DNA from 4 places in the Bradyrhizobium sp. CCGUVB23 genome. Region 1 is predicted to be linked to each of the others. Evidence: riboswitches for the same ligand, from Rfam matches in the RefSeq annotation. Region 1 holds a riboswitch; each other region holds the start of a gene.
The links. A riboswitch is a leader RNA that binds a small molecule or an ion and turns the genes downstream of it on or off. The one in region 1 is predicted to bind cobalamin.

Region 1 (7,683 bases):
GATCCTCCCGTTCGCATCGGCTGAACCTGAATCTGCAACGTGCCGGGCGTGTTGACGCGCACCATCAGACCGCAATTGGGCGCCCAAAGGTATGGCTCGCTCGCATCGGGATGCATGATAATTTCCATGCGCCCCTCATGTCCCTGCGTCGGCACAACCATAACGCGAGGCGGGAAGGCAAGATCGTCCGCTCTCGCGTAGCTCACGAAGAACAATCCCCGATCGAGACTGACGACTTTCTGCTGCTCAACAGCGTCCATCATTGCCCTCCAAATCCGATCCGATTAACAGGATTGCTGTTCGTTGCCGACTATCATGCCTGAACCATTTGAGAAACGGAGGGTCTCTCAGCGAACGAGACGCTTTTAGGGAGCGTTCGTAAGCGAACGGCGATACCGCCATTCCGGCGGCAACAGATACCGTGGGCATCTGTTCGGTTTTACATTGAGCCGCTCCGCCATTTGACAAAGCCTATTAATAGCTCGATCACATTCGCACTGTCATTGACGCTGATCAAGTTTCGACGGCAGCTTTGCCATAGTTGACGCGGAGTTGTTTGGTGCTCATCAAGGAGGCTCACGACAATTGCGATGGATGTAAGCAGCCCATCAAGACGGATGAGCACAACCAACGTCTGTCATGCATTTGTCATATGAATTTCAATCTGGAACAGCAGAATGTGTCCTGGACTTCGAATCCTTGAGGACACAAGTGGTACAGCAGTTTAGGCTTCGGGAGCTGGCCGAGGGCTGATACAGTTACGTTTTGATTTTATAGCCATCCAAATTGGCGCCTTACCAAATGAGCGAGATGGAAACGGACCACTTTTGCACTTCGTTATCGACCCGATAGATGCGGGGCTTCGCGGCCGACCATTAGTGCCACCGACACTTCCTCATTGCACTTATTCACGTTGCGGCCACGCCCAGAGCTTCCCTGATGAAGATTCTGTTCGTTCACAATAATTTCCCGGCTCAGTATCGCAACATTGCGGCTGCCTTGGCCAGGGAGCCTGGCTTCGAGCTTGTCGCGGTCGGCGCACCGACTTCAAGATCGATGCCATCGGTAAGATTGATCAGATACGCACTTCCGAAAGCTGATGTTTCGAGAACGCATGCGTTTGCGCGACGCTTCGATATTGACTGCCGGCGCGCGGAGCAGGTGTTGTACAGTCTTTCGAACTTGGTGACGTCGGGGTTCTCGCCTGATCTGATCTTCGCCCATCCGGGATGGGGCGAGACCCTGCCGTTGCGTACGTTCTTCCCAAAGGCACGGTTGCTCCTCTATTGCGAATTCTTTTACGGGCCGGAGGGGCGCGACATGGGGTTTGACCCGGAGTTTCCGATGCCCGGACTTGATGGCCACGTCGGGCTCCAGTTGAAGAATGCGACGACCCTGCTCGCGCTCGAGGATTGCGAAATGGGCATCTCGCCAACGAGATGGCAGCAATCGACCTTTCCCCCACATTATCAAGGCAAGATCGACGTGATCCACGAGGGCGTCGATACGGCGCGCATGCGGCCGAACCCCCAAGCGTGCCTAATACTACCGAATGGTCAGCACCTTTGCCCTTCAGACGAGGTCGTGACGTTTGTCGCGCGCAATCTAGAGCCGCTGAGGGGCTACCATATCTTTATGCGGGCGCTGCCGGAGATCCTGAGGCGCCGGCCGAACGCGCAAGTCATCATCATCGGCAGGAATGGCGTGTCCTACGGGCTACCCCCCCCGACGGGTACAACCTGGAAATCAACGTTCCTTGATGAGGTGCGTGATCGCCTCGACTTGTCCCGTGTGCATTTCATGGGCGGCGTCTCGTATGAAACCTTTATTGCAGCCCTTCAGGTGTCATCTGCCCACGTCTATTTTACCTATCCCTTCGTGCTGTCCTGGTCGATGTTGGAAGCGATGAGTACGGGGTGTCTAGTGATCGGCTCTGACACGGCACCCGTGCGGGAAATCATCAGCTCCGGCAAGAACGGTTTGCTTGTCCCATTTTTCGCAGTGGACGAGCTTGCCGGACGGGTTATTGAAGCCCTGGAGCAGCCGACCAACTTCGCCGGGCTGCGCCAGAGCGCCCGCCACCACGTCGTCGAGCACTATGACGCGGCGCAAGTGTGCGTCCCGCGAATGCGCCGCCTTCTGGACTCAGGACGAGAGTTCGCGTCATCCCAGCGCCATTACGCACCAATGCCTGCGCGGAGTGGCAACAAGGGAGTGACTTAAGCCCGCGGAATGAGCCGCAGGTCACTGAGATGATATCTCTCGTGGCGTATAGTGGCAGCCCCCTGATTTCCTGAAGTGGACTCCGGATTTTGGACCGGCGGCTCAGGTGGTGCGGATGCCGTTCCGTTTTGATAAACGGAGCGGACCATGAAGAAGACGAGACGGACAATCGATGCGGCGCTGAAGGTAAAGATCGCCTTGGAGGCGCTGCGAGAACAATCAACGGTGACGGATCTGGCGCAGCGCTACCAGGTGCATGTGAATCAGATTTATGCCTGGAAGAAACAGCTTCAGGATCAAGCGGTTCGGACGTTCGACGCGGGCGCTGGTCGGGATGGCGAGGCGGCCCACGAACTGGAGGTCGAGAAGAGAGCGCGTCGACATGATGCAGTTCTGGTCAAGGGAGCGCAGATTGTGCTGCTCGCCGCCTGAGCTAGTGGTTCATCACTGTGGTTTTGACTCTTTGGGAGCAACCGGATAGGCGCGACCGAGTTTGGCGCGGGCTTTGTCGGTTGTGAACATCCATTTGATGCGGTCTCGGACTTTGTTTCGCTGCCGTTGCCATGCTGCGATCTCTTTTCGGAGCCTTTTGGGATCGTCGATACGACGGCCGAGACACTGGCGCTGCAGCACGCTGATCTCGCACTCGACCATATTAAGCCAGCTGGCGTGTTTCGGGGTATAGTGGAACTCGAGGCGGCGCAGGATGCGACGGGCCTCGGCAGGCGCAAATGCCTGATATAGCGCGCCGGCGGTATGGATCGACAGATTATCCTGCACGACCCGGATGCAGGCGGCATCGGGATAATGGACGTCGACGAGCTCACGCATGCAGTGGGCGTAGTCTACGGCGGCGCGGCGCTCGGTGACCTGGACGTTGCGCCAGCCGCGATGCGGATCGAAGGTGACGAAGAGATTGACGGTGCCGTTGCGGCGGTACTCGTAATCGTATCGCTCGCGCTGTCCCGGTTGGGCCGGGATCGGCTGGCGCACCTCGCCGATCAGCTGGACGGGGGTCTCGTCGAAGCAAAGCAGCGGCCGCTCGGGATCCGGCGCCTCGGCGTAGAGATCGAGCACGTCCTCCATGCGGGCGACGTACTCGCCGTCGACCTGGGGAATGCACCACATGTCCCTGCGCCAGGGCTTGAGATCGTTCTCGGTGAGCCGGCGGCGCACGGTTTCGCCCGACAGGCTGTCGTGATCGGTGAGCTTGACCATCGTGTCGGCCAGCAGTGTCAGCGTCCAGCGTTTGCGGCCAGCTGGCGGCTTGGCACATGCGGTCGCCACCAGCAGGGCCTCCTCTTTGCCGGTCAGCTTGCGCTCTGCGCCCGGACGCGGCTCCTCGCTCAAGGCCCGCTCCAGATTGCCTTCCACGAAGCGGCGCTTGGTCCGGCCGACAGTGGAGAGGCTGACCCGGACGGTTCGGGCAATCTCTGCGTCAGAACTGTCCCCATCGGCCGCCAGCAAAATCTGAGCCCGTTTGAGTTTGCGGGCGGCATGCTTGCCGCCGCCGAGCATCGCCGTCAGTTCGTCCCGCTCGACTTGGCTCAATTCCACCCGATAACGTACATTCATGCTTCGCCTCCTTGTCGGAGGCCGGGACGAATCCAGCTATGAGTCAAAAATCAGGCGTGCACTTCACCGAGAAGCAGGGGCACTATCTCGCTTTCATCCATACCTATTCGTACATGTTCGGACAGCCGCCCGCCGAGGCCGACATCCAGCGCCACTTCCGCGTCAGCCCACCGTCAGTTCACCAGATGATCGTCACCCTCGAACGCAACGGGTTCATTCGTCGCAAGCCTGGCGTCGCACGAAGCATCGAGATCCTCTTGCCACCCGAAAACTTGCCCATCCTCCAATGGCTCGGCATCAAAACGTCAAAATCACTGTGATGAACCACTAGTCGCCACATGCATATGGATCGCGTCTCGCTCAAGCGGAGCGACCAGCAGTTAAACCTTGACAGCGCTCGCCTCTCAGTTTGACGGCAATGGCCGGGGGATGTTTACTGGATCAGGCTTCAAAAGAACCTTTGCAAGTACTCGAGACAGAAGAACGATCGCTATTCCTTCTTGGTCGCTACAACTACGCTCGGCGTCTTAAAACCCTGAAGTGCCTCATCCCATAAGGCTTGACGAATCTCGGCGAGTTCCGCTATATGTAGTATGTCACGGTCTTCCAGTCCAGATTTCGTTGGATGGAAGCTAAGAGGGAACCCGGTGCGCCGGCAACGGCTACTCCGAGGCTGCCCCCGCAACTGTAAGCGGCGAGCAGGTTGTCATCATGGTCACTGGCGCGACAGCGCCTGGGAAGGCCGACAGCCCGCAGCGACCCGCGAGCCAGGAGACCTGCCGCGACAGAACGAACGTCCTCGGGCGGGGTGCCCGATGAGGCGCTTGCAACCGGGGACAGTTGCCCGGTCTCGCAAGTCGTCCGCGCGGCCCCAGCCCCCAAACATCGCGGGGTTGCCGATGTCGCCGTCTTACGATTTCGATCAGCATGGTCATCTCGTTGAGCTGCCGAGTGTGCGGCCCCCAGCGCAGGCAAAGCCTATCGCGCTTGAGCTGTGCCTCTTGCCGACGCCATCGCCAGCTCCGCTGCCTTGGCCGCTCGCGCCATCGCCAAAGCCGTCCGACCTCACGCTCGATCGGTCGCGCAACGACCTGCTGACGTCGTTCGGCAAGCTGACGCTGACCGACCGTTATCTGCTCCCCGGCGAAAGCCTCCAGGATATGTTCGCGCGGGTGGCTTGCGCCTTCGCGGACGATGTTGCGCATGCCCAACGTCTCTATGATGCGATGTCTCGGCTGTGGTTCATGCCGGCCACACCAGTGCTCTCCAACGGAGGCACCACGCGCGGCCTACCGATCTCGTGCTTCCTTAACTCGGTGTCGGATTCGCTCGAAGGCATCGTCGGCACCTGGAACGAGAACGTCTGGCTTGCCTCCAACGGCGGCGGCATCGGCACCTACTGGGGCAATGTTCGCTCGATCGGCGAAAAGGTGAAGGGCGGCGTCACTTCAGGCATCATTCCGTTCATCCATGTTATGGATGGCCTGACGCTGGCGATCAGCCAGGGCTCGTTGCGGCGCGGCTCGGCGGCGGTCTATCTCGATATACACCATCCCGAGATCGAGGAGTTCCTCGAGATCCGCAAGGCATCCGGCGACTTCAACCGCAAGAGCCTCAACCTGCATCACGGCATCAACGTCACCGACGAGTTCATGCGTGCCGTGGGCGCCGGCACCGCGTTCGCTCTGCGCAGCCCGAAGACCAACGAGGTCGTCCGCGACATCGACGCCCGGCAGCTGTGGCAACGCATCCTTGAGAACCGGCTGCAGACCGGCGAGCCCTATCTCTTGTTCATCGACACCGTGAACCGCGCGCTCCCCAAGCACCAGCGCGAGCTCGGCCTCAAGGTCTCGACCTCCAACCTTTGCAGCGAGATTACGTTGCCGACCGGCATCGATCATCGCGATGAGGAGCGCACCGCGGTGTGCTGTCTGTCGTCGCTCAACCTCGAGACCTGGGACCAGTGGAAGGAAAAGCCGGGCTTTGTCGAGGACGTCTTGCGCTTCCTCGACAACGTGCTCACCCACTTCATCACGGTGGCGCCGGACGGCATGGAGCGTGCCCGCTACGCCGCCCTGCGCGAGCGCTCCGTCGGCCTCGGCGTGATGGGCTTCCACTCGTTTCTCCAGGCCAGGGGCATTCCGATGGAGAGCGTCCTGGCCAAGTCGTTCAATCTCAGCATGTTCCGAAAAATCCGTCGCGATGCCGACGCGGCATCCGTCGCGCTCGCTCGCGAGCGTGGCCCGTGCCCGGATGCGCAGGAATGCGGCGTGATGGCGCGCTTCAGCCACAAGATCGCGATCGCGCCGACCGCCTCGATAAGCATCATCTGCGGCGGCACCAGCGCTTGCACTGAGCCGATCCCGGCCAACATCTACACCCACAAGACGTTGTCCGGGGCCATCTCGGTGCGTAATCCGCATCTCGCCAAGGTGCTGACCGCCAAGTGCGCCGACACGTTGGCGACCTGGCAGTCGATCATTGCGCACGAGGGGTCGGTCGCCCATCTCGACATCCTATCGGAGCACGAGAAAGCGATCTTTCGCACCGCATTCGAGATCGACCAGCGCTGGATCGTCGAGCTTGCCGCCGACCGCGCCGCGTTCATCTGCCAGAGCCAGTCGATCAACCTCTATCTGCCGGCCGACGTGGATAAGTGGGACCTCCACATGTTGCACTGGACGGCTTGGAAGCGCGGGGTGAAGAGCCTCTACTACTGCCGATCAAAATCGATCTCGCGCGCGGCGTTCGCCGGCAAGATTGCCGACTTCGACAAGGCCGCGCCGCTGCAGCGCACGGACTATGAGGAGTGCCTCGCATGTCAGTGATTGATCTCTCGTCCGTCGATCCTCGCACTCTGATCGGCAAAGGGCGCGTCGGCCTTCTCGACTCGACCGGCAGCTATGACGTCGATCGCTACGCCTGGGCTTACGAGTTCTGGAAGCGCCAGCAGCAGACCCACTGGATGGGCGAGGAAGTGCCGCTCGGGGCCGACCTGAAGGATTGGGCGTCGGACCGCGTCACCGCCAACGAGCGCGCGCTGCTCACCCAGATTTTCCGTTTCTTCACCCAATCGGACATTGAGGTCGGTGACAACTATCTCAAGCGCTACATTCCGATCTTTCAGCCGCTCACCGTTCAGATGATGATGGCGGCCTTTACCAACATGGAGACGGTCCACATCGACGCATATGCTCTACTGCTCAAGACACTCGGCATGCCCAATACCGAGTTCGAGGCGTTCCGCGGCTATGCGGAGATGCGCGCCAAGGCGGACTACATGCACGAGTTCGGCGTTGACACCGTGGCCGATGTTGCTCGCACCCTGGCGATGTTCGGAGCCTTCACCGAAGGTATGGCGTTGTTCGCGAGCTTCGCCATGCTGCTCAACTTCCCGCGCCACAATAAGATGAACGGCATGGGACAAATAATAAGCTGGTCAGTGCGCGACGAGAGTCTGCACTGCGAGGGGATCATTAAGCTGTTTCATGAATGGCACCGCGAAACCGGGGCGGTGACGCGCACCGTCCGCGACGACGTTGTCGACGTCGCCAAGACCATGGTGAAGCTGGAGGAGAGCTTCGTCGATCTCGCCTTTGGTCTAGGCAAGATCGAGGGCATGTGCCCTGAGCAGATCCACGCCTACGTCCGCTATGTCGCCGACTGGCGACTGACCCAGCTCCGGATTGCTCCGGTCTTCGGATTCTTCGAGGCTAAGGAGAGCAGCTTCATCCAAGTCAAGGCGCATCCGCTGCCGTGGCTTGTCGAGAGTCTCAATGGCATCGAGCACGCAAATTTTTTCGAGCAGCGCGCCACGGAGTACTCCAAGGCAGCGAGCCGCGGCAGCTGGGACGGCGAAGACGGGGTGTGGGAGGCCTTCGGCCG
Region 2 (7,683 bases), on a different contig from region 1:
ACTTGGGCCCGGCGACGAGGCGCTGGTGACGCCGGAAGTCTCCGCAGCGCTCGCGGCTGCGACTGATGTGGTGGGCTACGCGCCTTATGTCGCGCGCGTCGCAGCCCGCGATGGTCTCACGCTGCATCCGTCGGACAACCGCGTGGAGCTTCAGCGTGCGAGCGAGGCGCTGCGTCTCGCAGCCGAGGGACGAAGCGTCGTCGTGGTGTCCTCGGGAGATCCCGGCGTGTTCGCGATGGCGTCGGCCGTGTTCGAGGCGCTTGAACAGGCGCCACAATGGCGAGAGCTTCCGATCCGCGTGCTGCCCGGTGTGACCGCGATGCTGGCCGCGGCTGCGCGCGCTGGCGCGCCGCTCGGCCATGATTTCTGCGCGATCAATCTCTCCGACAATCTCAAGCCCTGGGCGGCGATCGAGAAGCGCCTGCGCCTTGCGGCGGAGGCCGATTTCGCGATCGCGCTCTACAATCCGCGCTCGGCGAGCCGGCCGGAAGGTTTTGGCCGCGCGCTCGCGGTGCTGAAGGAGGCGGGCTGCGGCGAAAGGCTGGTGATCTTCGCCCGCGCGATCAGTGCGCCGGACGAGCGAATCGAGACAGTCGCGCTGAACGAGGCGACGCCCGAGATGGCCGACATGCGCACGCTCGTGATCGTCGGCAATTCGCAGACACGCCGTGTCGGCCGGTGGGTCTATGCGCCGAGGCAGGCCCGATGACCGAGCCAGGCCATGACCTCGACCACGCTTTCCACCCGCGGCCGCTCGGGCAGTTGCGGTCGCGAGATCATGATGACGGGCAAGTCGAGCGCGCGGCCTGCGTCGATCTTGGCGCGCGCGCCATCGCCGCCGGAATTGCGGGCGACGATCCATGCGATGCGGCGCGATTGCAGCATCTCCAGCTCGCTTTTAAGCGTGAACGGCCCGCGCGATACGATGACATCGGCTTCGAACGGCAGCGCGCCCTCAGGCGGGTCGACGAACCTGAGCGTATAGGCGTGCTGCGGCCTCTCGCTAAACGGCGCGATATGCTGCCGGCCGATCGCGAGGAAGATGCACGCCGGCGTCTCGGGCAGGGCTGCGACTGCGGCGGCGATATCCGCGACCTCGATCCAGTGATCTCCGGCCGCTTTAACCCAGGGTGCGCGTTCGAGCGCGACCAGCGGCGTCTCCGTTTCTGTGCAGGCCGCGACCGCATTGCGGCTCATCTCGGCCGCAAAGGGATGGGTGGCGTCGACGACATGCGTGATGCCCTTCTGCCGGATGTAGTCCGCAAGTCCGCTCACGCCGCCGAAGCCGCCGGTGCGGGTCGGCAGCGGCTGACCGGCAGGCGCGCTGGTGCGACCGCCGTAGGAATAGATCGCATCGAGGCCGGCGCGCGCGATTTCCGCGGCAAGCGCGTTCGCATCACTCGTTCCGCCCAGAATGAGGGCGCGCGTCATGGCTGATCCCTGGCTGACCATCATCGGTATCGGCGAAGATGGCCTTGCCGGCCTCTCCGAGGCAAGCCGAAAGGCGCTTGCCAGGGCCGAGACCGTGTTCGGCGGCGAGCGCCATCTTGCGCTGGCAGGCATAACCGATCGCGGCCGCCCGTGGCCAGTGCCGTTCGATGCAGATGTCGTGCTGGATTGCCGCGGCCGGCCCACCGCGGTGCTTGCGTCCGGCGATCCGTTCTGGCACGGCGCCGGCGCCAGCCTCGCCGAGAGGCTGGAAGCGGGCGAGTGGATCGCGCATTCCGCGCCTTCGACGTTCTCGCTGGCTGCGGCGAGATTGGGCTGGCGAGTCGAATCTTGCATATGCGTTGCGCTCCATGCCGCGCCGTTCGAGCGTCTGGTGCCACATCTGGCAGATGGTGCGCGGATCATCTGCCTCGTGCGCGACGGCAAGGCGGCCAGCGATCTCGCGAGCTGGTTGACGGAGCGAGGCTGGGGCGCGTCGGCGTTCCGGACCCTCTCAGCGCTCGGCGGGCAGCGCGAGCGTATCAGGTCGCACCAAGCGGACGCCTATGCAGCCGAGCCTGGCGACCTGGTCGCGGTCGCGCTGGAGGCGAGGGGACCGAATGGGATTCCCCGCAGCTCCGGCCTTGCGGACGATCTCTTCCTGCATGACGGTCAGATCACCAAGCGGCCGATACGTGCGCTGGCTTTGTCCGCGCTGGCGCCGCGTCCGGGCGAACGCCTCTGGGACATCGGGGCGGGCTCGGGTTCGATCTCGGTGGAATGGGCCTTGTGCGGCGGCGCGGCGATTGCGATCGAGGCGCGCGAGGATCGTGCCGCGAACCTCCGCAGCAATGCCGCGGCTTTCGGACTGGCGCATCGGATCGCCGTGATCGTAGGAGCTGCGCCCGGCGCAACGGCGGGCCTTGAGACGCCCGACGCCGTGTTCATCGGCGGCGGCCTCGATGCCGCGATGTTCGATGCTATCTGGTCGCAGATTGCGCAGGGCACGCGGCTGGTTGCTCATGCCGTGACGCTGGAGACGGAAACGTTGCTGGTGGAGCTGAACCAGCGCCATGGCGGCGAATTGATGCGGGTCGAGATTGCGCATGCGGGCCCGTTGGGACGCTATCGATCCTGGGACGCGGCGCGGCCGGTCGTGCAATGGAGCGTGGCGCGATGAAGGTCGCTGGGCTCGGCTTCAAGCACGACGTTACCCTTGCTGCGCTGCGCGAGGCACTTCTCGCCGCGGGCGGCGTGGAAGGTCTCGCGGCTGTTGCAACAGTCAGCGACAAGGCGGACAGCCCGGCGCTGAAGTTGCTGGCGGGCGAATTCGACGTGCCGATCAAGGCCATTTCCGCCGACATGCTCGCCGGCATCGCGACGCCGACGCAGTCAAAACTCATCCAGGAAAAGTTCGGCACTGGATCGGTGGCGGAAGCCGTCGCGCTTGCGGCCGCCGGCCGTGGCGCGCGACTGATTGCGACGCGCGTGGTTTCGCAGGACCGGACCGCGACCGCGGCGATTGCGGAGGGAGACGGCGAATGACCGTGCATTTCATTGGGGCGGGGCCGGGCGCCGCCGATCTCCTCACCTTGCGTGGGCGTGATCTGATCGCGGCCTCGCCGGTGTGCCTCTATGCGGGCTCGCTCGTGCCAGAAGGCGTTCTGGCGCACTGCCCGAAGGGCGCGCGGATCGTCAACACGGCGCCGCTGTCGCTCGACGAGATCATCGCCGAGATCGCCAACGCGCATGGAGAAGGCAAGGATGTCGCGCGGCTACATTCGGGCGACCTCTCGGTCTGGTCGGCGATGGGCGAGCAATTGCGCCGCCTGCGCGCGCTCGGCATTCCCTTCACCGTCACACCGGGTGTGCCGTCCTTCGCGGCGGCCGCCGCTGCGCTGGAGGCCGAGCTGACGCTGCCGGGGCTTGCGCAATCGGTGGTGCTGACGCGGACACCGGGACGCGCGAGCGCGATGCCAGATGGCGAGAAGCTTGCTGCGTTCGCCGCGACCGGCGCGGTGCTCGCGATCCATCTCTCGATTCATCTGCTCGACAAGGTGATCGCCGAGTTGACGCCGCACTATGGCGCGGACTGTCCGGTGGCGATCGTCTGGCGCGCGAGCTGGCCGGACCAGCGCATCGTCCGCGCTACGCTCGCCACGCTCGATGCGGCCGTCGGCGCCGAGCTCGAACGTACCGCGCTCATCCTGGTCGGCAAAACACTCGGCTCGGAGGAGTTCTCCGAGAGCCGTCTTTACGCCGCCGACTACGATCGCCGCTACCGGCCGGTCGGACCGGCGCCGCGCTTTCCGGAGGCATCGTGATGGCGGCAGGTCTCGTCATTTCCGCGCCGGCTTCCGGCGTCGGCAAGACGACGCTGACGCTGGCGCTCGCACGCGCCTATCGCGATCGCGGCCTCAAGGTGCAGTGCTTCAAGAGCGGCCCTGACTACATCGATCCCGCCTTTCACGCGGCGGCCACGGGACGCGCCTCCGTCAACATCGACAGCTGGGCGATGGATCGTGCGAGCATCGAACATCTCGTCAGCCGCGGCGCGAACGCCGATCTCATACTGGCCGAGGGCTCAATGGGCCTGTTCGACGGCGTTGCCGCGCGGGGCGTCTCGGGTACGGGCGCCACCGCCGACATCGCGGAGATGATGGGCTGGCCCGTGCTGCTGGTGATTGATCCGTCAGGCCAGGCGCAGACGGCAGCTGCAATTGCGACCGGCTTGCGGGATTTCCGCAGCGGTGTACGCCTTGCCGGCGTCGTGCTCAACCGCGTCGCGAGCCCTAGGCATGAGGATCTCGTGCGGCGTGCGTTGAACGATGCCGGCATTGCGGTGTTCGGCGCGTTGCCGCGCCATGCCGAGATCAGCCTGCCGAAGCGGCATCTCGGCCTGGTGCAAGCCGAAGAGCAGGCGGAGATCGGAACCCTGATCGATGAAGCGGCGCGCTTTGTCAGTGAGCACGTCGATCTGGACGCTGTGCGGCGGGCGGCGTCGGCATGGTCGGCGCAACCAGCCACGATTGGGCTCAACGTCACGCCGCCGGGCCAGCTCATCGCGCTGGCGCGCGACGCCGCGTTTTCATTCGTCTATCCGCATATGCTCGAGGCCTGGCGCGCCGCCGGTGCGGAGATCCTCCCGTTCTCGCCGCTCGCCGATGAGGGACCCGATGCAAGCGCCGATGTGTGCTGGCTGCCCGGCGGTTATCCCGAACTGCATGCCGGCCAGCTCGCAGTGAATGCGCGCTTTCGCGAGCGCATGCGCGACTTCGCCGAGACGCGGCCGGTCCATGGCGAATGCGGCGGCTACATGGTGATGGGCGCGGCCCTGACCGATGCCGACGGCGCGCGGCACGAGATGCTTGGCCTCCTGGGCCTGGAGACGAGCTTTGCCAAGCGTCGCATGCATCTCGGCTATCGTCTTGCCGAGCTCGCGGCACCAATGCCGGGACGTCAGCCGGGCGCGCGCCTGCGCGGTCATGAATTCCATTATTCGACGATTCTCGCGCAGCCTGATGTACCGCTTGCGATCGTGCGTGACGCGACAGGCGCTGTTGTCGCGGAGACAGGATCGCGGCGCGGGCATGCGACGGGTACTTTCTTTCACCTGATTGCGGAGGACCGGTGAGCGGCTTCGTCTCCTTCATCTCCGCCGGTCCCGGCGATCCCGAGCTTTTGACGCTCAAGGGCGCCGCGCGGCTGCGCGGGGCCGACGTCATCCTCTATGACGATCTCGCGTCCGGCGCGATCCTCGAGCTTGCCCGGCCCGGGGCCAATCTGGTGGCGGTCGGAAAACGCGCTGGCCGGCCCTCGACCAAGCAGCAGCACGTCAACCGCCTGCTGGTCGATTATGCGGCGACCGGTGCGCGCGTGGTGCGGCTGAAATCCGGCGATGCCGGCATCTTCGGCCGGCTCGAGGAGGAGATCGAGACGCTTCGGGCGTCGGGGATCGGCTACGAGATCGTGCCCGGCGTCACCTCGGCCTGCGTCGCGGCGGCTCAAGCCGGCATCCCCCTGACCCGGCGAAACACCGCGCGCCGGGTGCAGTTCGTGACCGGGGCCGACGTGACCGGACAGTTGCCGCAAAATCTGAACTGGGCGGCGCTGGCCGACCCGGACGCGACGACGGTGGTCTATATGGGCCGGCGCACGTTTCCGGATCTGGCCGCAAAGCTGATCGCGCATGGTCTTTCGCCGGAAACGCCAGCGCTGTTTGCGGAATCCCTGGGCCGCGTCGATGAGCGGCTCGTCCGGACCACGATCGCAAGGCTCGCCGAAGAGCTCACGCAGGCCGCGCCCGCGACCACGGCCGCCGTCATCCTGTTTGGCGCATTGGCGGGAGAATCTTCGTGATGATGCCCGTGGCCGCCGTTCGACCCTTGACGCCCGGCTTGCGAAAGGGGCACACAAGAGGGGCATGGTGCTCGATGCGGCGCAAAGCGCCGGAGCATAATCGGGAATGGGGGTGGGCGGACCCAGTTGCGGCGCCCCAAACCCCAGCCGCCCCCGCGACTGTAAGCGGTGAGGGGCTCCGATCCGCCACTGGGCCGCAAGGCCCGGGAAGGCCGGAGATCCCCTTCGATCCGCGAGCCAGGAGACCGGCCCTGCACGTTTGGACGCCAAGGCCGTCGGGTGTGACGGCAGGAAGGACTTGAACCATGCATATCGAACCCGGAATCGTGACGGGCGCCAAGCTCGTGTTGAGTTACGCAACCGGCATCGCCGCGGGCGGCGTTGCGCTGAAGCTCGCGGCCGAGACCGTGCGCGAGCAGGGCATCAGCTCGTTCGCGGTGCGGACGGCTGCGACGACCGCGCTGGTCTTCACCTTCTTCGAGATCCTGCCGCACTTCCCGGTCGGGGTCTCCGAGGTGCACTTCATCCTCGGCTCGACCCTGTTCCTGCTGTTCGGTGCGGCACCGGCAGCCCTTGGTCTCTCGCTTGGCCTCCTGCTGCAAGGCCTGTTCTTCGTGCCTACTGACCTGCCGCAATATGGCATGAACGTCACCACGCTCTTGGTGCCTCTGTTCGCCATCCAGGCGCTCGCGACCCGCATCATTCCCCGCAACACGGCCTATGTCGACCTGCAGTATCGTCAGGCGCTGGCGCTCTCGACGGCGTATCAGTCGGGCATCATCGCCTGGGTTGCGTTCTGGGCCATCTACGGTTCGGGCTTCGGCGCGACCAACCTCGCCAACATCGCGACCTTTGCCGCGTCCTATGCGCTGGTCATCGTGATCGAGCCGCTCGCCGATCTCGCGGTGCTGGCGCTGGCAAAGTCGCTGCGCGGCGTCACCGCGCCCGGTCTCGTCACCCCGCGCCTGCACAACGCGGCGTAGAGATGATTTGAAGGGCGGCCGTCATAGCCGCCCTTCACACTCGTGATGCTCACACTTTCCCTGATAGGTATCGGTTGCGGCGATCCCGAGCAGCTCACGCTCGCCGCGATCCGTGCCATCAACGCGGCCAATCTCGTTCTGATCCCGCGCAAGGGAGCGCAGAAGTCCGATCTCGCCGACCTGCGGCGGACGATTTGTGCCGATGTACTCACCAACAAAGAGACGCGGATCGCGGAGTTCGACTTGCCGGTGCGTAACGCGGGCGAGGCTGATTACTGCAGGGGCGTCGACGACTGGCACGATGCGGTCGCGGCAGCCTGGTCGCGGGAGATTGCGCAGCATCTCGGACGCGAGGGCCGAGTCGCGCTGCTGATCTGGGGCGATCCCTCGCTCTATGACTCCTCTTTGCGGATCGCGCGACGGCTTGATCCTTTGCCCGCGATCGAAGTCATCCCCGGCATCACCTCGATCCAGGCGCTGTGCGCGGCGCATGCGCTGCCGCTGAACGATATCGGCGAGCCTTTTCTGGTCACGACAGGGCGGCGACTGCGCGAAGGCGGCTGGCCTGACGGCACCGGCACCGTGGTGGTGATGCTAGACGGCGCCACGGCATTTCAGTCGCTCGATCCGCAAGGCCTGCTGATCTGGTGGGGCGCCTATCTCGGCATGCCCGATCAGATCGTCATGTCGGGTGCATTGGCCGAGATCGGTCCCCGCATCGTCGCGGCACGGCAGGAGGCGCGCGAACGGCACGGCTGGATCATGGACAGCTACATTCTCAAACGCAGAGCGTGACGCGACCGCGGTCGCGTGAACGGAGGCAGGACGACATGCTCCCCAATTGGGTCTACGAGAAATGCCCTGATATCTCGACCGCGCATCGCGAGGCGGCGATGGCGCGGCAGGCGCAACT
Region 3 (7,683 bases), on a different contig from region 1:
GTAGGCCCAATAGGACTCGCCGCCGATCAGGCGCACCAGAATGCCGCGCGCTTGCGACAGCGTCCGCTCGATATAGGTGTCGACCGACAGCGGATGACGCAGCTCGGCCAGATTGGCGAGCCGCAGCGACGGCAGGTTTTCGCGGCCGCGCCGCCAGCCAGCCGCGAACGCGGCGAGATCCGAGTCCGAGAACGAGAGCACCACGAGATCGGCCGGATCCTGGCCGATGTCCCTTGGCGTCGCGGTCTCCTCCAGACCACGGCTCTCGCGGAAGACGACGTGCATCAGATGCCAAGCCCTGACATTCCAAGCCCTGCCTTGATCGCGGCCTCGTCGATATCGCCGTGCTCGCCGATCACGACCAGCCTGGATTGCCGGGGACGCAGGCCCCAGGGCTGATCGAACTGGTGCCGCACCCGCTCGCCAACCGATTGCAGCAACAACCGCATCGGCTTGCCCTTGACCGCGATATAGCCTTTTGCGCGCAGCACGTTCTGCTCACGCGCCAGCCGCTGCACCGAGGCGATCAGCGCCTCGACGTCGACGACCTCAGGCAGATCGATCACGACGGAGTTGAAATCGTTGTGTTCGTGCTCGTCCTCGCCATCGTGATGGGATGGGCGCGCGGCGAGGTCATCTTCGGCCGCGGCTTCCAGGCCGAGGATCACGCGCAGATCGACCGCGCCGTCGACCACGGGGAGCATCGGCACCGGACGCGGCATCTCGGCGGATATCACCGCCTTCGCCGCTTCGAGCCCTTCCGCGCCCGCAAGGTCAGCCTTGGTGAGCAGCACGATATCGGCGCAGGCGATCTGGTCCTCGAACACCTCCGACAGCGGCGTCTCGTGATCGAGATTCGCGTCGGCCGCACGCTGTGCCTCAACAGCATCCGGGTCCGGCGCGAAGCGGCCGGCCGCGACCGCCTCGGCATCCGCCAGCGCGATCACGCCATCGACCGTGATCCGCGAGCGGATCTCCGGCCAGTCGAACGCTTTCAGCAGCGGCTTCGGCAGGGCCAGCCCCGACGTTTCGATCAGGATGTGGTCCGGCCTCACCCGGCGCGCGAGCAGTTGCTCCATCGCCGGAATGAAATCGTCGGCCACGGTGCAGCAGATGCAGCCATTGGCGAGCTCGACGATGTTCTCCTCCGGACAATTGGCATCCGCGCAGGATTTCAGGATCTCGCCGTCGACGCCTTCACTGCCGAACTCGTTGACGAGCACCGCGAGCTTTTTGCCGTTGGCATTGGTGATCAGATGCTGGATCAGCGTCGTCTTGCCTGATCCCAGAAAGCCCGTGACGACCGTGACCGGAACTTTTGCGAGCGTGTTCATTCGGCGGCCTCCGGCACGACGGCGATGGGGGGAATGCGGGCAAGCGATTGCTTGCGAAAGATTTCGGGACGGCTGCGCCATGGCACGATGCCGTCGGGTGCAGCGGCGTAAGCCGAAGCGCCTGCGATCACGTCGCTCGCATTGGCATCCGACAGGCGGCCATAGACATAGGACCATCGACCGGGCGCGCTGAGCGCCACCGAACAGCCCTGGCTACAGGCCGACAGGCATTCGACGGGAACCAGGTTGACGCCCGCGGGTACGCCGGCGTCGAGGATCGCGGCATGAAGCCGCGCGCCGGGCGTGGTTTCGCCTTCGCCCAGCGTCTGGCCGGCGCGGCAGGTGATGCAAACGTGAAGTGTGACGGCCATCGCCCCTTCCAGGATATCTGCGGGAGGCGATGAGGCGCACGAACCGCTCGATGAGAGGGTCCGCTTCCCCGTCGCGGAACACCCCGTCCGCCGGTCCAAAACATTCGCGCTGGCAGGTCTCCCGGCTTGCGGAGCAGGGTTTTATCCCTTCGATCCCCGCCTTCCCGATCCCATGGGATCAGTGGCTTCGGGCATCTCTCCGGTCACGGTCGCGGGGGCGGCTGCTTTTCGAACACGAATCTTGCCGATTCGAGCCCTATCGCATTCCCTCTTCGCCTGTCGTAGGACAGGAACCAACGCCGGCCCACCATTTGCCCATGGCCGCCACTTGTCAAGCCGAAGGACCATTTCAGATGACGCCTGAACCGGATACCCCAGCGGTGGAGCAAACCGATGCCCGGCACGCCGCGAAAATGGCGAAGAAGAAGGTCGCCCGCGACAAGATCATGGCGACCAAGAGCGGCGAAAAGGGGCTGATCATCGTCCATACCGGCGCGGGCAAGGGCAAATCGTCCTCCGCCTTCGGCATGATCGTTCGCTGTGTCGCGCACGGCATGCCTTGCGCGGTGGTCCAGTTCATCAAGGGCGCCTGGGATACCGGCGAGCGGCGCCTGCTCACCGGGCATTTCGGCAATCTCTGCCAGTTCCATGCGATGGGCGAAGGCTTTACCTGGGAGACGCAGGATCGCGCCCGCGACATCGCAGCCGCGCGCGCCGGCTGGGAGAAGGCCAAGGAGCTGATCTCCGATGAACGCCTGCGCATGGTGGTGCTCGACGAGATCAACATCGCGCTGCGCTACGACTATCTCGACATCGGCGAGGTCGTCGACTTCCTGAAAACGCAGAAGCCGCCGCTGACGCATGTCGTCCTCACCGGGCGCAACGCCAAGGACGAGCTGATCGAGATCGCCGACCTCGTCACCGAGATGACGCTGGTGAAACATCCGTTCCGCTCCGGCATCAAGGCGCAAGCCGGCGTCGAGTTCTGAGACGTCGATGGCGCGCGCATTGATGATCCAGGGAGCGGGCTCGGACGTCGGCAAGTCGCTCGTCGTTGCGGGCCTTGCGCGTGCCGCAAAGCGCCGGGGCCTGCGCGTGCTCCCCTTCAAGCCGCAGAACATGTCGAACAATGCGGCCGTCACCGTCGACGGCGGCGAAATCGGCCGCGCGCAGGCGCTCCAGGCACTCGCCGCCGGCGTCGAGCCGCACACCGACATGAATCCCGTGCTGCTCAAGCCCGAGACCGATGTCGGCGCGCAAATCATCGTGCAGGGCAAGCGCATCGCGACGGCACGCGCCCGCGACTACGCGGCGATGAAACCTTCGCTGATGGGTGCCGTGCTCGAGAGTTTCGAACGGCTGAAGGCGCGGGCCGATCTCGTTCTGGTCGAAGGCGCCGGCAGCCCGGCCGAGGTCAATTTGCGCAAGGCCGACATCGCCAATATGGGCTTCGCCCGCAAGGCCGATGTCCCGGTCGTGCTGATTGGCGACATCGATCGCGGCGGCGTCATCGCGCAGCTCGTCGGCATCAAGACCGTGATCGATCCTCACGATGCCGCGATGATCTGCGGGTTTGTCATCAACAAGTTCCGCGGCGATCCCACGCTGTTCGACGATGGCTATCGGCTGATCGAAACCAAGACATCCTGGCGCGGTTTTGGTGTGCTGCCCTGGTTCGCGCGCGCCGGCGAATTGCCGGCCGAGGATGCACTGGGATTGGGCGACGCGCGAAAGCCCGGTCAGTGCAAGATCGCGTTCCTGGCGCTGTCGCGGATCGCCAATTTCGACGATCTCGACCCGCTCAAGCTCGAGCCCAACGTCGACCTCGTGATGGTCCGCCCGGGCGAAGCGATCCCCGGCGACGCGCAGCTCGTCATCATTCCCGGCTCGAAATCGACGCGGGGCGACCTCGCGTTCTTGCGTGCGCAAGGCTGGGACATCGATCTCCTCGCACATCACCGCCGCGGCGGTCACGTGCTCGGTGTGTGCGGCGGCTACCAGATGCTCGGGCGCAGCGTGGATGACCCTGATGGCATCGAGGGCGCGGCCGGAGAGACGGCCGGCCTCGGCCTTCTCGATGTGACCACCGTGATGTCGCCGCAGAAGACGCTCACCCGCGTGGTTGCACGACATGCGGCGACGAGCGCGCCGATCGACGCGTATGAAATCCACATCGGCCGCACCGATGGGCCGGATCGCGCGCGCCCCTTCGCCATGCTTGATGGCGCACCGGAAGGAGCGATTTCCGGCGATGGGCGTGTGCACGGCAGCTATCTGCATGGCCTGTTCACGTCGGATCATTTTCGCAAAGCGTTCCTTGCGCAGCTCGACATTCCCTCAGCCGATCAACCCTATCAGGCACGGGTCGAGAGCGCGCTCGACGCGCTCGCCGATCACATCGAGACGCATCTTGATGTCGAAGGCCTGCTCGCGCTGGCGCGCTGAGCGTCAGCCCGCAAGCGCGGCGACGAGGCGCGACCATTCCGCCTCATCACCCGGCAGCCCCAGACGCAACCATCCCGGCTGCTGGCTGAAGACGCGTGACCAGATCCGGCCGCGCGCGAGCTTGTCCTGGGCAGCAAGCGCATCACCGACATCGTAGAGCCGGAACAGCGGCGTGCCCCCGACCAGCCGCCATCCTTGCGCCGTCGCCTCGGCGTCGAGCCGCAGGCAGTCGTGGCCGAGCCGTGCCGTCGTTGCGCTGGCCCATTCGCGATCAAGCAGCGCGCGCCGACCGACGGCGATCGCAGCGCCCGAGACCGGCCACGGTCCCGCCATCGCCGAGAGCGCGGCAATGTCCGCGTCCGCGCCGAGCACAAAGCCAAGGCGCAAGCCGGCCAGCCCGTAGAACTTGCCGAATGAGCGCAGGATCAGAAGACCGTCCTGCCCCGCCTCTGGCGCGAGCGACAGCTCAGGCAGCGCATCGGCAAAACTCTCATCAATCACGAGGCGGCCGACGCGCGGCAAGAGGGCAAGCAGATCGGCCTTGCCGTGGCGCCGGCCGTCGGGATTGTTGGGATTGACGACGACGGCAAGATCGGCGCCCGCGAGCGCGTCGAGACCTGAGACCTCGGCAACGTCCCAGCCCGCGGCGGACAACACCCCGCCGTATTCGTTGTAGGTCGGCGCGAGAATGCGCGCGCGGCCCTTGCGCGAAAGATTCGGCAGACACTGGATCGCCGCCTGCGCGCCGGCCATGGCGAGCAGCGGCGCCTCTGTTGCATAGGCCTGCCGCGCGGCATCGTGAAGCGCTTCAATCTCGGACCGCGACGGCAGCGCGCGCCAGGCATGCGGTTCGATCTCACCCACCGGATAAGGCTGCCGGTTGATGCCGGTCGACAGATCGATCCAGCCCTCGATGCGCCCGCCGAACCGCTGCACCGCTGCATCGAGATTGCCACCATGTTCGCGCATCACCGCCTCGCTAGATCAAAGCCAGTGCCGCGAGCGAGCCGCCGAGCAGCAGCATCGCGCGAACATAGAGCCGCAATCCCCGGCCGATATCGGCGCCGAGCGGATCGCGCGCGCCTTCGTTCAGCCAGGGTTCGTCGGTCACGGCGCCATGATAGCTGCGTGGCCCGCTCAGGCGCACGCCGAGCGCACCGGCCATTGCCGCCTCCGGCCAGCCGGCATTGGGCGAGCGATGGCGGTTTGCATCGCGCGACATGCAGGACAAGACCACTGTGGGGTGCGCTGTCACCAACGCGAACAACAGGCCCGTCAGCCGCGCCGGGATGAAATTGGCGACGTCGTCGATGCGCGCGGCCGCCCAGCCGAACCAGAGATGACGCTCGGAGCGATGACCGATCATGGAATCCAGCGTGTTGATTGCCTTGTAGCCAAAGATGCCGGGCAGGCCCAGCAGCGCGCCCCAAAATACCGGCGCCACGATGCCGTCGGATGCGTTCTCCGCGAGGCTCTCGAGCGCCGCGCGCGAAATCCCGGCCTCATCGAGGGACGCGGGATCGCGGCCGACGATCTGCGCGACCGCAAGCCGCGCCGCCTCTAAGTCGCCCGACTGCAACGGCTGCGCGACGGCAGCAACGTGATCATGGAGCGAGCGCAGCGCGACCAGCGGCCAGGCCAGAATGCCGAGCAGGACGGCGCGGCTCCATCCGGGAATGAGCCAGCTTTGCACCAACCAGCCGATGGCAGCGCACAGCGCAATCACCAGCAGCGCGGCGGCAATGCCGGCCATGCGCCGCGTTTCGGGTGCATCCGCCGGTCTGTTCCAATTGCGATCGAGCAGAGCGATCAGCCTGCCGATCCAGGTCACGGGATGGCCGATGCGCGCGAACAATGCGGCGGGCCATCCCCAGATGGCGTCCACCGTCATCGCTACCGCCATCGCGCCGGCAAAGCCCACGTCACATCTCCTTCTCGCCTGCCCTGATGCGCAAGAATTGCGTCGCAGCGCAAGCCCCTGCCCGCCGATTTCGGCTTTGTCTTTGCGCCCGATTGGTGGTTAGTGCGGTCAGAATGGAGGTTTCATGGCGGTTGTCCTGATCACGGGAGGGGCGAGGTCCGGGAAAAGCCGGCGCGCCGAGGCGCGCGTCCGCGGCTTTCCCGGCCGGCCCGTCTACATCGCGACCGCGGAGGCGCTCGATGCGGAGATGGTGGAGCGGATCGCGCACCACCGCGCCCGCCGCGGCGGTGACTGGATCGAGCGCGAGACCCCGCTCGATCTCGTGGCGGTGCTCGATGCGACCGACGGCGGCGGCGCGCGGCTGGTCGACTGCCTCACGCTATGGCTCTCGAACCTTCTTCATGCCGGACGCGAGTGGTCGAACGAAGCTGCGCTGCTCGCTGCGGCACTTCGCAGGCAACAGAGCCCGGTGATCCTCGTGACCAACGAGGTCGGCCTCGGTATTGTGCCGGACAATGCGCTGGCGCGCAGTTTTCGCGATGCGGCCGGCCTGCTCAACCAGGCCATCGCCGAAGTCGCCGATGAGGTCGAGTTCGTGGTCTCGGGGCTACCGATGAAGGTCAAGTGAAGCCATGACCGACCGCAAGCAACTCGCCACCATCGTCAAGGATTTGCGCATCGGCCTGTCACTCGCCACGATCCTGCCGCTAGGCCCGTCGACGCCGGTCGGCGACGGCAACATTGCGCGGGCGGGCTGGACACTGCCGGTCGCGGGACTCTTGGTCGGTCTCCTCAGTGCCGCCGTTTATGCGATCGCTTCTGCAGTCGGCGTGACACCGGCACCGGCCGCGATGCTGGCGCTTGCGAGCACGATCATCATCACCGGCGCGCTGCACGAGGATGGCCTTGCCGATACCGCCGACGGCCTCGGCGGCGGTACGCGCGCGCGAAGACTCGAGATCATGCGCGACAGCCGGATCGGTAGTTTTGGCGTCTGCGCACTCATCGTGTCGCTGGGCCTGCGCTGGAGCGCGCTCGCGGCCATTGCCGCGCCGCGCGCGGTCCTGATCGCGCTTCTGCTTGCGCATGTGGCCGCGCGCGCGGGCCTGCCGCTGTTCATGGCGCTGGTGCCACCGGCGCGGACGGATGGATTGTCCGCCGGCGCCGGCCGGCCGGCAGGCCCGAACGCCGCCATTGCGCTCGGCCTTGGTGCCATCGTGCTCGCGATCGGCTTTGGCCCGGGCAAGGCGATCCTTGCCGTGATCCTGCTCGCCTTTCTCGGACTGCTGATCGCGTGGCTCGCGATCAGGCAGGTCGGCGGGCAGACCGGTGATATACTCGGTGCTTACGAGCAAGTCGCCGAGACCGCCATCCTGCTGATGGCCGCCTCGCTGTTTCACGCGGCCTCCTGATGGTCTCCTTCGACGACGATTTTCGTCGGCAATTGCGCGAGCTCTTCGTCTGGCGGCGCGACGTGCGGCGCTTCCGTAGAGATCCGCTGCCCGAGGGCACGCTGGAACGGCTGATCGACATCGCCTGCCTGTCGCCATCGGTCGGGCTCAGCCAGCCCTGGCGCTTCGTGATCGTCGAGGATGAGGCACGGCGCCGCGCT
Region 4 (7,683 bases), on a different contig from region 1:
CGTGATCATTTGGATGGACGAAGGCGTAGCTACCAACCGGCTTTCCGGCGAGCCGCGCGGCTAGGTTTGCGATTACCTCGTTGACGTTCATGTTGGACGATGTGCCACCTGAGCCTTCGAGTACGTCGACCATGAGGTGAGCATCGTACTTACCGGCGCGGAGCTCCTGGCAGGCCTGGATGATGGCTTTCGCCTGATCGGTTGAAAGCGCACCGATCTCTTGATTGGCGCGCGCCGCTGCTTCTTTCACCATCGCCATTGTAGCAACAAACTCAGGCAGCGTCGCAATCGTACGGCCCGTGAGTGGAAAATTCTCCAGAGCCCGAAGTGTATGGATCCCATAGAGCGCGTCCGCAGGCAGCTCTCTCTCTCCAAGAAGGTCTTCTTCGATTCGACTCTGCCCCATGACAACAACGCTTTCATCTTTCAGAGGGTGATTATCGATACCCGATATCCGTTCACCAGAGCACGACACTTTGCGCGAGATGCGGCTCTGGCTCAAACAGCGGCACCGTTTGGACACCGCCGCAAATTGGGGCAAGGTCACACCTTAGTTGCTCAGGTGAGATTCGCTCGAGCGCCGCTTTGACATCTGCAGCTGTCCTCCTCCAATACCGCGCGCTTTGCCGAAACGTTGCATTTTTCGCTTCCCTGAACACGGGAACTAAGCAGCCGACATACAACGCTTCTGGGCAATGGCGCATGCCGTCTGCCCTGATTCGCCTGATGCGGGGCTGGATCGGGCCTAAGAAGCCACGTTAGGCGACCAGCTGAAAAGACGAAGGTCGCGACATGGCTCACAGTTCTTTCTATGCGGTGGCGCACTAGCGTGCGATATCCGCCTTCACGTAGCGAGCATAGCGCACACAGACATCATCAAAGTTCTCGCAGCTTAGAAGAACATCGACGTGGACACCAACAAGTTCAACGCATGTCCCGTACGGGGTGTGTATGTGATGCTTGTCGGATTATTGATGTATGTCAGTCCCAAGCTTGAATATATCCCGGGCGCCAGATGCGCCGTGTATGTTCCAGAAATCGCCGTACTGTCGCGATGCGCAAGATGGCCCTTGGCCAAGGCAGCATCCACTGCGAAGTTACTCCACGCAGTGTTGGTGGCAACAATAGCAATCTGATCGTGCGGCCGGCTGTCAAACAGTCCCTTCGCATAAAGACGAAGCTCATAGTACTGGCTGACTCGATTTAAGCCAGGCGGCGCGTACATGACGGACAATCCCGCATAGATGCCACGAGCTGCCGAGCCTTGGGCATCAGACTGCCAGAGCTGCCTATCCGCCGCGATGTAATAGATGCTATTTCCGCTGGCTCTCGGTTGAGTCGGACGCTGCAAGTCCGTGAAGCTGCTATTGTTGAATCCGGCACCAGCCCGCAACCAAGTCTCGGGCAAGCCTGGAGCAGCCTTGTTCTTGTAGCCGGTTTCGTCGAGAAAAAGAACGCCCGCGTTGGTCGTGCTCCAGTTCAAGCCGGTCGGATTTTCAGCGATCTGCGCAGATTGACCGTCTGGGCTGAGGGAACGTTGTATTGAGGCTTTATTGTAGAAGCGATCATCAAAATTGTACTTCAGATTCAGAGCTGGCGTCGGCGCCGCATTGTTGCTCATGCCTGCTTGGTACAAGATATTCGATGATGCTCCAAACACGTTGACTGCTGCGTTCCCTCCGACCACCGTGCCTACGAACTCATTTATGTTTCTGAGGTAACCGAATTTGAGTTCGAGCTTCCCGTCGAAAGCGGTCTGATAGTAGGCAATCGTATTGATCCCGACCCTATCTGGCCCGCCGGGCTTCCATGTCCAATATTGCTGCTGGGCTCCCAAGATGATCTGACCATCGGGAATCCCAAGGCGGCTGAGATCGTACGTCACGATCATGAAGTTTAGGGTATTAAACGTCGGGTTCTGGCCGACATATAACTGATCGCGGATGGTGCTTCTCGCTGCATCCGGCAGTTGATTGACTACGAAGGTATTTACTGTCCCGCCGACATAGCCGATCCCGACCTCTCCCAGCGCAGATCTAACGCCGCCGTAATCCTGATCTATCGTATCGGCCGGCCCGGGAATATTGAGCCACATACCTTTTTCCTGGAGGTGCGCGAACTTTGAAAAGGGCGCGGTCTTCTTCTGAGTTCCATTCTTCCTAAGCAGAGCCGCACCGTCGGATTTTGGCGCAAGCAAATTCGTATTCTGTGCGGGCGCCGCGTTAGTGATGAGACGCCCGGCTCGTTGGAACCGGCCGCTTCGGGATTTGATAGCCGCAAGGTTTTTCTTTTGAATTCTTTCCGGCGCAATCTCACTCGAAGTGTCGTTTTTGGGGCTAGGCTCATTGGCAGCTTCTGCTCCCGCCGCTCCCCCGACGGTACTCGCCGCGAGAGACAGTGCAACAGCAAACCATCGCTGCGCGCTCGCTTCATGAACTTTCGTCTTCACGCGTGAGCCGCGAGACAAGGAAACTGACGAGCCCGAAGCCACGAGACCTTTGACGCCTGAGTGCTCGACGATCGCGCAAGACAGTTTGCTATCGGCTTCCATGAAACGAGAGAGATTGCGATAGAAGTAGACCCCATAGCCGCAGATGACGAGACAGCAGATTCATCAGGCCCGTCGCTGCGGCCAGATCCATATTGCATCCCGACTTCCTTGACGTGAGAGGCACCACTTTCGTTGACGCACAATTGCCATGTGCCCGCCAGCTGCATCAATTGCCAAGGTTGGTAGGTGACCGGGCGCAAGGCGCTGCTTAGCGATTCGCGTGCTCATTCCAACGGACAGCGCGATCGATTGGATACTCGCTTCTCCAGGGCATTAGCGCCGAGAGGTGGATGTAAAAATCATTTCAGGACGTTGGCTCGTTTAAAGACACCGAGACGCGCAAAGCACGCTCTTGGCGTCGTCGCCACGAAGTCGTCGGATCGTCTGCTGGGGGAGGTTGGCTTTCCCGCTCATAGTGTGCTTCGCAAAGACATGGGATAGACCACCGCGGAAGCGCTTGCAGAGCGGCAGGCCAGTTTTGCTGACGCGCAATAAATTTGCGCGGATCGACGACAACCTTCAATCTACTGAATAGCTATGGATTGGGTCGCCCAAGACGAACGAAACGTGCTGACTCTGGTTCAGAAGACGTGGGGCTCGGCAAATGTCGGGGTCAATACGCGTGAGAAAACCGATCGAGAGACGCGCAGGAAACCTAAAGGAGGGCATTCTTTCGAAAGAAGATCGCCTGTGCTGACGCGACATAACTCACGTTCCGCCTCTTGCGGTTCATTCATTTGCAGGTTTACTCAGCTCCAACAAACTCGATGCAGCCTCTCCGGGAATCCATGCCGCTGGCACGATGGCTTTCAATGACATCGTTCAATGCGATGGCGAACCGAGCTGAAGAATGCTGCATACAGGGATGGATGACAAAGGCAGAGTTTGCATCGCCGGACCGCGGTCAATCCTTTGGACCGGCTAGGCGACCTCCGGGGCCGGCTCTTTTGCTGTCTTGATGCGCGTTACGCTGCTCTGACCATCGATGCTGACGGGTACCTCGCCCGCGACGGTGGCGCGACGAACGACCCGATGCTGATCGCCGTAATCGTTCACCGCGTAGTGTTGTGTGGCGCGATTGTCCCACATCGCCACATCACCTTCCTTCCAACTCCAGCGCACGGTGTTTTCGAGCGCAGTGATATGAGACTGAAACAGATCAAACAGCTTCTGGCCGTCGTATTTCGGGATGCCAACAAAACGTTGCACCAGGGCGCCGAGGAGCAGCGTGCGTTCGCCGGTCTCGGGGTGGACGCGCACGACTGGATGTTCAGTCTGATAGATCGTTTTGGTGAAGACTTCGTCCAAGTGCTTCTTGTCGAGCTCGCTGGCGCGGGGCATTATCGCGTAGTCGAAGGCGTTGCTGTGAACGGCCCAGAGCTTGTCCGCAAGCCGTTGCAGCGGCGGTGCCAGGTCGAGGTAGGCTGTGACGGTGTTTGACCAGACCGTATCGCCACCGAACGGTGGCATCACAACGCCACGCAGCACCGCGATCTTAGGGTAGCCATCGACGAAGGTCCCATCGGTGTGCCACAAGTCGGCCCGGCTGCCGGCGCGGACCGAATCAAGCTCGATAATCGACGCCGTCCCCTTAATGGCACCGAGCGTCGGATGACATGCCGGACTTCCGAAACGAAGAGCAAAGCGCTCCTGCTCGGCGTCGTCGAGATGACCCTGGTCGCGAAAGAAGATCACCTTGTTCTCGAGCAGCAGCTCGTTGATTGCGGCGATCGTCTGGTCCGGCAAATCGCCCGACAGCTTGATGTTTCGGATTTCCGCTCCGATGCGCGCTGCGCGTTTGACGATGTCGGCGCGAGGAATGACATTGTCCGACAAGCCCGTTGCACTCATAGCGGAACTCTCCAAATTCGCGGCTTGTTCGCTAGACCAGCTGTTCAGCTGCGATAGGAGCTGTCGAGCGCCAAATTGCTGGACCGCATAGCGGGATCCGCCAAACTCCACTGGCGACGGTGACGAGCCACCCTCGTGCGCTCTTTACGGGGTCTGCGACAGGTGAGGAGGCCTACGTGAAGGTCTTTCATCCATGATTGACCGATCTGCCGGTTCGATCAATTGCTAAGATTGGTAGTTGACCGGGGCACAAAGGTTTAGACTTCGCTGGATGATCGATGCAGAAATTGCCGCCCAGTGCCGAACGAACAAGAAACTCATGGTGTTGGATAAGGACATGAGAACGCTCGAGATCGGACAGGGCGGCCAAGCCGATCGACAACAATGGCCGTCGGGGCGCTGGTCAAAATTTGGTTTTTGCACCCCATCGTCAGGCTGTTCGTTTGGAGTGACCTCCATTGTTGAGGCCGTATTCGCGGCAGCATGCCGCAGAAAAGGTGGTCCTCCTTCGAGGTTGACGTACGGCCTCGGTTGCAGATAAATCGAAGGCGTCGAGGTTCTCCAGGTCTCGCTTCGATCTGGAGCTAAGAGGGAAGCCGGTGCGCTCACGATCCGTTCAGGATTGAAGCAATGCCGGCGCTGCCCCCGCAACTGTAAGCGGCGAGTCCGCATCCACACGTGTCACTGAAGCAGATGCTTCGGGAAGGCCGGATGCAGGCGATGACCCGCGAGCCAGGAGACCTGCCCCGACAACATAAACGTCCACGGGCGGGGTGTCCGGTGGTACGCCAAGCAGCAGGCGCTTTCGCGGCCCCTCCTGCCCGCGTCCGCCATGGCCTTTGCCCCCACCATAATGGGGTTAATGCTATGTCTCTTCTCTCACTTCCTGTCGCAACTCTCGGTATGCCACGTATCGGGCCACGCCGCGAACTCAAGTTGGCACTCGAAGGCTATTGGGCCGGCAAGATCAGCAGCCGGCAGCTTCTTGAAGCTGCGGCCGGTCTTCGTGTCGCCAATTGGGCGCGTCAGCACTCGCTCGGCGTCACCGTCATCCCGTCAAATGACTTTTCACTCTATGATCAGGTTCTCGATACCAGCGTCATGGTGGGCGCCATTCCCGAGGCGTATGGCTGGGAGGTAGGTCCGGTCCCGCTGAAGACCTATTTCGCCATGGCGCGCGGCTCTCAAGGCGGGGAGCATGAAGCAAGTAGCAGTCACCGCAATGACGCCGGCGGGTCCGCCGCGCAGGAGATGACCAAGTGGTTCGATACCAACTACCATTACATGGTGCCCGAATTCCATAAAGGTCAGATCTTCAGGCTCTCCTGCCGAAAGCCGATCGAGGAATATGAGGAGGCGAAAGCCCTTGGCTATCAAACGCGTCCCGTTCTGGTAGGACCGGTCACCTTCCTGAAGCTCGGCAAGAGCGCTGATCCGGCGTTTGATCCGATCTCGCTGCTCGATAGTCTCCTGCCCGTCTATGTCGAGGTTCTCAAGGAGCTGGCGAAACGCGGAGCCGAGTGGGTCCAGCTTGACGAGCCGTGCCTGGTGCTTGATCTCGACGAGACAACGCGGAATGCGCTTCAGCGTGCTTATGGGTGTGTCGCCAATGAGGTACCTGCCATCAAGATCATGCTGGCCACCTATTTCGGAGCGATCGGCGACAACCTGGCGACCGCTCTGAAGCTACCTGTGGCTGGACTGCACGTCGATCTTATCCGAGCTCCCCAACAATTGAGCCAGATTGAATGCGGCGCCCGCGCGGACCTCGTGGTTTCGCTCGGCGTCATCGATGGCCGCAACGTGTGGCGTTCTGACCTATCGGCACTGATCGAGCGGTTCAAACCCGTCATTGCAAAGTTCGGCAGGGATCGCGTGCAGCTCGCACCCTCCTGCTCGCTCCTGCATGTCCCAATCGATCTTGAGCTCGAGACCGATCTCGATCCGGACGTGAAGAGCTGGCTTGCCTTCTCGGTGCAGAAGATCGGCGAGCTCACGGTCATCGCGAAGGCGCTCGCAGGCGAGGCGAGTGTCGCAGCCGCGCTGACCGCATCCGATCTAGCGGCGACGGCGCGCGAGACCTCCCCGAAAATCCACGACGCGATCGTTGCACAGAGAATGGCGGCGATCGACGACGCCATGCGCCGCCGTACCAGCGCTTTTGCCAACCGCGCAGAGGTCCAGCGCAAGCGCTTTGGTCTGCCGGCCTTTCCGACGACGACGATCGGCTCGTTCCCGCAGACCGCCGACGTTCGCAACGCTCGCGCTGCTCATGCCAAAGGAAAACTGACGGACGCGCAATACGAGCAATTCCTCAAGGCGGAGACGGCCCGTACGGTGCAGTGGCAGGAAGACATCGGCCTCGACGTGCTCGTGCATGGCGAATTCGAGCGCAACGACATGGTGCAGTATTTCGGCGAGCAGCTCTCCGGCTTCGTGTTTACCCAACACGGCTGGGTGCAGTCCTACGGCTCGCGCTACGTTCGCCCGCCGGTTCTGTTCGGCGATGTCTCGCGACCGAAGCCCATGACTGTCGAATGGTGGCGCTACGCGCAATCGCTGACCAAGAAACCGATGAAAGCAATGCTCACCGGGCCGGTGACGATCCTGAACTGGTCATTCGTCCGCGATGACCTACCGCGCAGCAAGACCTGCCGCCAGATCGCGCTTGCGATCCGCGACGAGGTCGGCGACCTCGAAAAGGCCGGCGCGACCATGATCCAGATCGACGAGGCCGCGCTACGCGAAGGCTTGCCCCTGCGCCGATCCGACTGGAAGGCCTATCTCGACTGGGCTGTGGAAAGCTTCCACATCTGCTCCTCCGGCGTCGCAGATGCGACGCAGATCCACACCCACATGTGCTATTCGGAGTTCAACGCCATCATCGGTGCAATTGCAGCGATGGACGCAGATGTCATCTCGATCGAGACGTCGCGTTCTAAGATGGAGCTGCTTGATGCGTTCACGGCCTTCAAATACCCGAACGACATCGGCCCCGGCGTCTATGACATCCACTCGCCGCGCGTTCCCGAAGCCACTGAGATCGGAGATCTCATCGCCTTGGCCCGCCAACGCCTGTCGGACTCGCAGCTCTGGATCAATCCTGATTGCGGCCTGAAGACCCGCAAATGGGAGGAAGTCCGCCCGGCGCTCGTCAACATGGTCGCGGCGGCGCGCGAACTTCGCAAGGCTTCTTGATGCAAGCGCGAGCTCGGTAGTTAGAGTTGCGTTCATTTGGCGGAGCGCCGATCCGTTTCTGGATCAAATGCACTCGCTTCAAT

Region 2: it holds a riboswitch for cobalamin, as region 1 does, so the genes downstream of both, NLN62_RS46860 (energy-coupling factor ABC transporter permease) here and NLN62_RS49750 (ribonucleoside-diphosphate reductase subunit alpha) in region 1, are expected to answer to the same signal.
Region 3: it holds a riboswitch for cobalamin, as region 1 does, so the genes downstream of both, NLN62_RS46925 (DUF1636 domain-containing protein) here and NLN62_RS49750 (ribonucleoside-diphosphate reductase subunit alpha) in region 1, are expected to answer to the same signal.
Region 4: it holds a riboswitch for cobalamin, as region 1 does, so the genes downstream of both, metE (5-methyltetrahydropteroyltriglutamate--homocysteine S-methyltransferase) here and NLN62_RS49750 (ribonucleoside-diphosphate reductase subunit alpha) in region 1, are expected to answer to the same signal.

The regions. Positions count from the first base shown of each region.
Region 1 covers NZ_JANADQ010000002.1:347,057-354,739, reverse strand. Annotated here, with positions in the region: gene NLN62_RS49775 (hypothetical protein) at 1-260, opposite strand, end outside; gene NLN62_RS49770 (glycosyltransferase family 4 protein) at 940-2,223, shown strand; gene NLN62_RS49765 (transposase) at 2,371-2,655, shown strand; gene NLN62_RS49760 (IS630 family transposase) at 2,668-3,798, opposite strand; gene NLN62_RS49755 (LexA family transcriptional regulator) at 3,837-4,118, shown strand; cobalamin riboswitch at 4,381-4,597, shown strand; gene NLN62_RS49750 (ribonucleoside-diphosphate reductase subunit alpha) at 4,698-6,626, shown strand; gene NLN62_RS49745 (ribonucleotide-diphosphate reductase subunit beta) at 6,617-7,683, shown strand, end outside.
Region 2 covers NZ_JANADQ010000001.1:9,952,963-9,960,645, reverse strand. Annotated here, with positions in the region: gene cobJ (precorrin-3B C(17)-methyltransferase) at 1-709, shown strand, start outside; gene NLN62_RS46890 (cobalt-precorrin-6A reductase) at 685-1,431, opposite strand; gene cbiE (precorrin-6y C5,15-methyltransferase (decarboxylating) subunit CbiE) at 1,430-2,608, shown strand; gene NLN62_RS46880 (cobalamin biosynthesis protein) at 2,605-2,973, shown strand; gene cobM (precorrin-4 C(11)-methyltransferase) at 2,970-3,752, shown strand; gene NLN62_RS46870 (cobyrinate a,c-diamide synthase) at 3,752-5,062, shown strand; gene cobA (uroporphyrinogen-III C-methyltransferase) at 5,059-5,787, shown strand; cobalamin riboswitch at 5,836-6,056, shown strand; gene NLN62_RS46860 (energy-coupling factor ABC transporter permease) at 6,093-6,770, shown strand; gene cobF (precorrin-6A synthase (deacetylating)) at 6,816-7,565, shown strand; gene cobT (nicotinate-nucleotide--dimethylbenzimidazole phosphoribosyltransferase) at 7,601-7,683, shown strand, end outside.
Region 3 covers NZ_JANADQ010000001.1:9,966,155-9,973,837, forward strand. Annotated here, with positions in the region: gene cobN (cobaltochelatase subunit CobN) at 1-285, opposite strand, end outside; gene cobW (cobalamin biosynthesis protein CobW) at 285-1,334, opposite strand; gene NLN62_RS46925 (DUF1636 domain-containing protein) at 1,331-1,705, opposite strand; cobalamin riboswitch at 1,799-2,018, opposite strand; gene cobO (cob(I)yrinic acid a,c-diamide adenosyltransferase) at 2,059-2,694, shown strand; gene NLN62_RS46935 (cobyric acid synthase) at 2,702-4,150, shown strand; gene cobD (threonine-phosphate decarboxylase CobD) at 4,154-5,119, opposite strand; gene cbiB (adenosylcobinamide-phosphate synthase CbiB) at 5,130-6,071, opposite strand; gene cobU (bifunctional adenosylcobinamide kinase/adenosylcobinamide-phosphate guanylyltransferase) at 6,196-6,699, shown strand; gene cobS (adenosylcobinamide-GDP ribazoletransferase) at 6,704-7,483, shown strand; gene bluB (5,6-dimethylbenzimidazole synthase) at 7,483-7,683, shown strand, end outside.
Region 4 covers NZ_JANADQ010000001.1:1,920,546-1,928,228, forward strand. Annotated here, with positions in the region: gene NLN62_RS08950 (aspartate ammonia-lyase) at 1-502, opposite strand, end outside; gene NLN62_RS08955 (carbohydrate porin) at 893-2,449, opposite strand; gene NLN62_RS08960 (TauD/TfdA family dioxygenase) at 3,473-4,402, opposite strand; cobalamin riboswitch at 4,940-5,166, shown strand; gene metE (5-methyltetrahydropteroyltriglutamate--homocysteine S-methyltransferase) at 5,270-7,600, shown strand.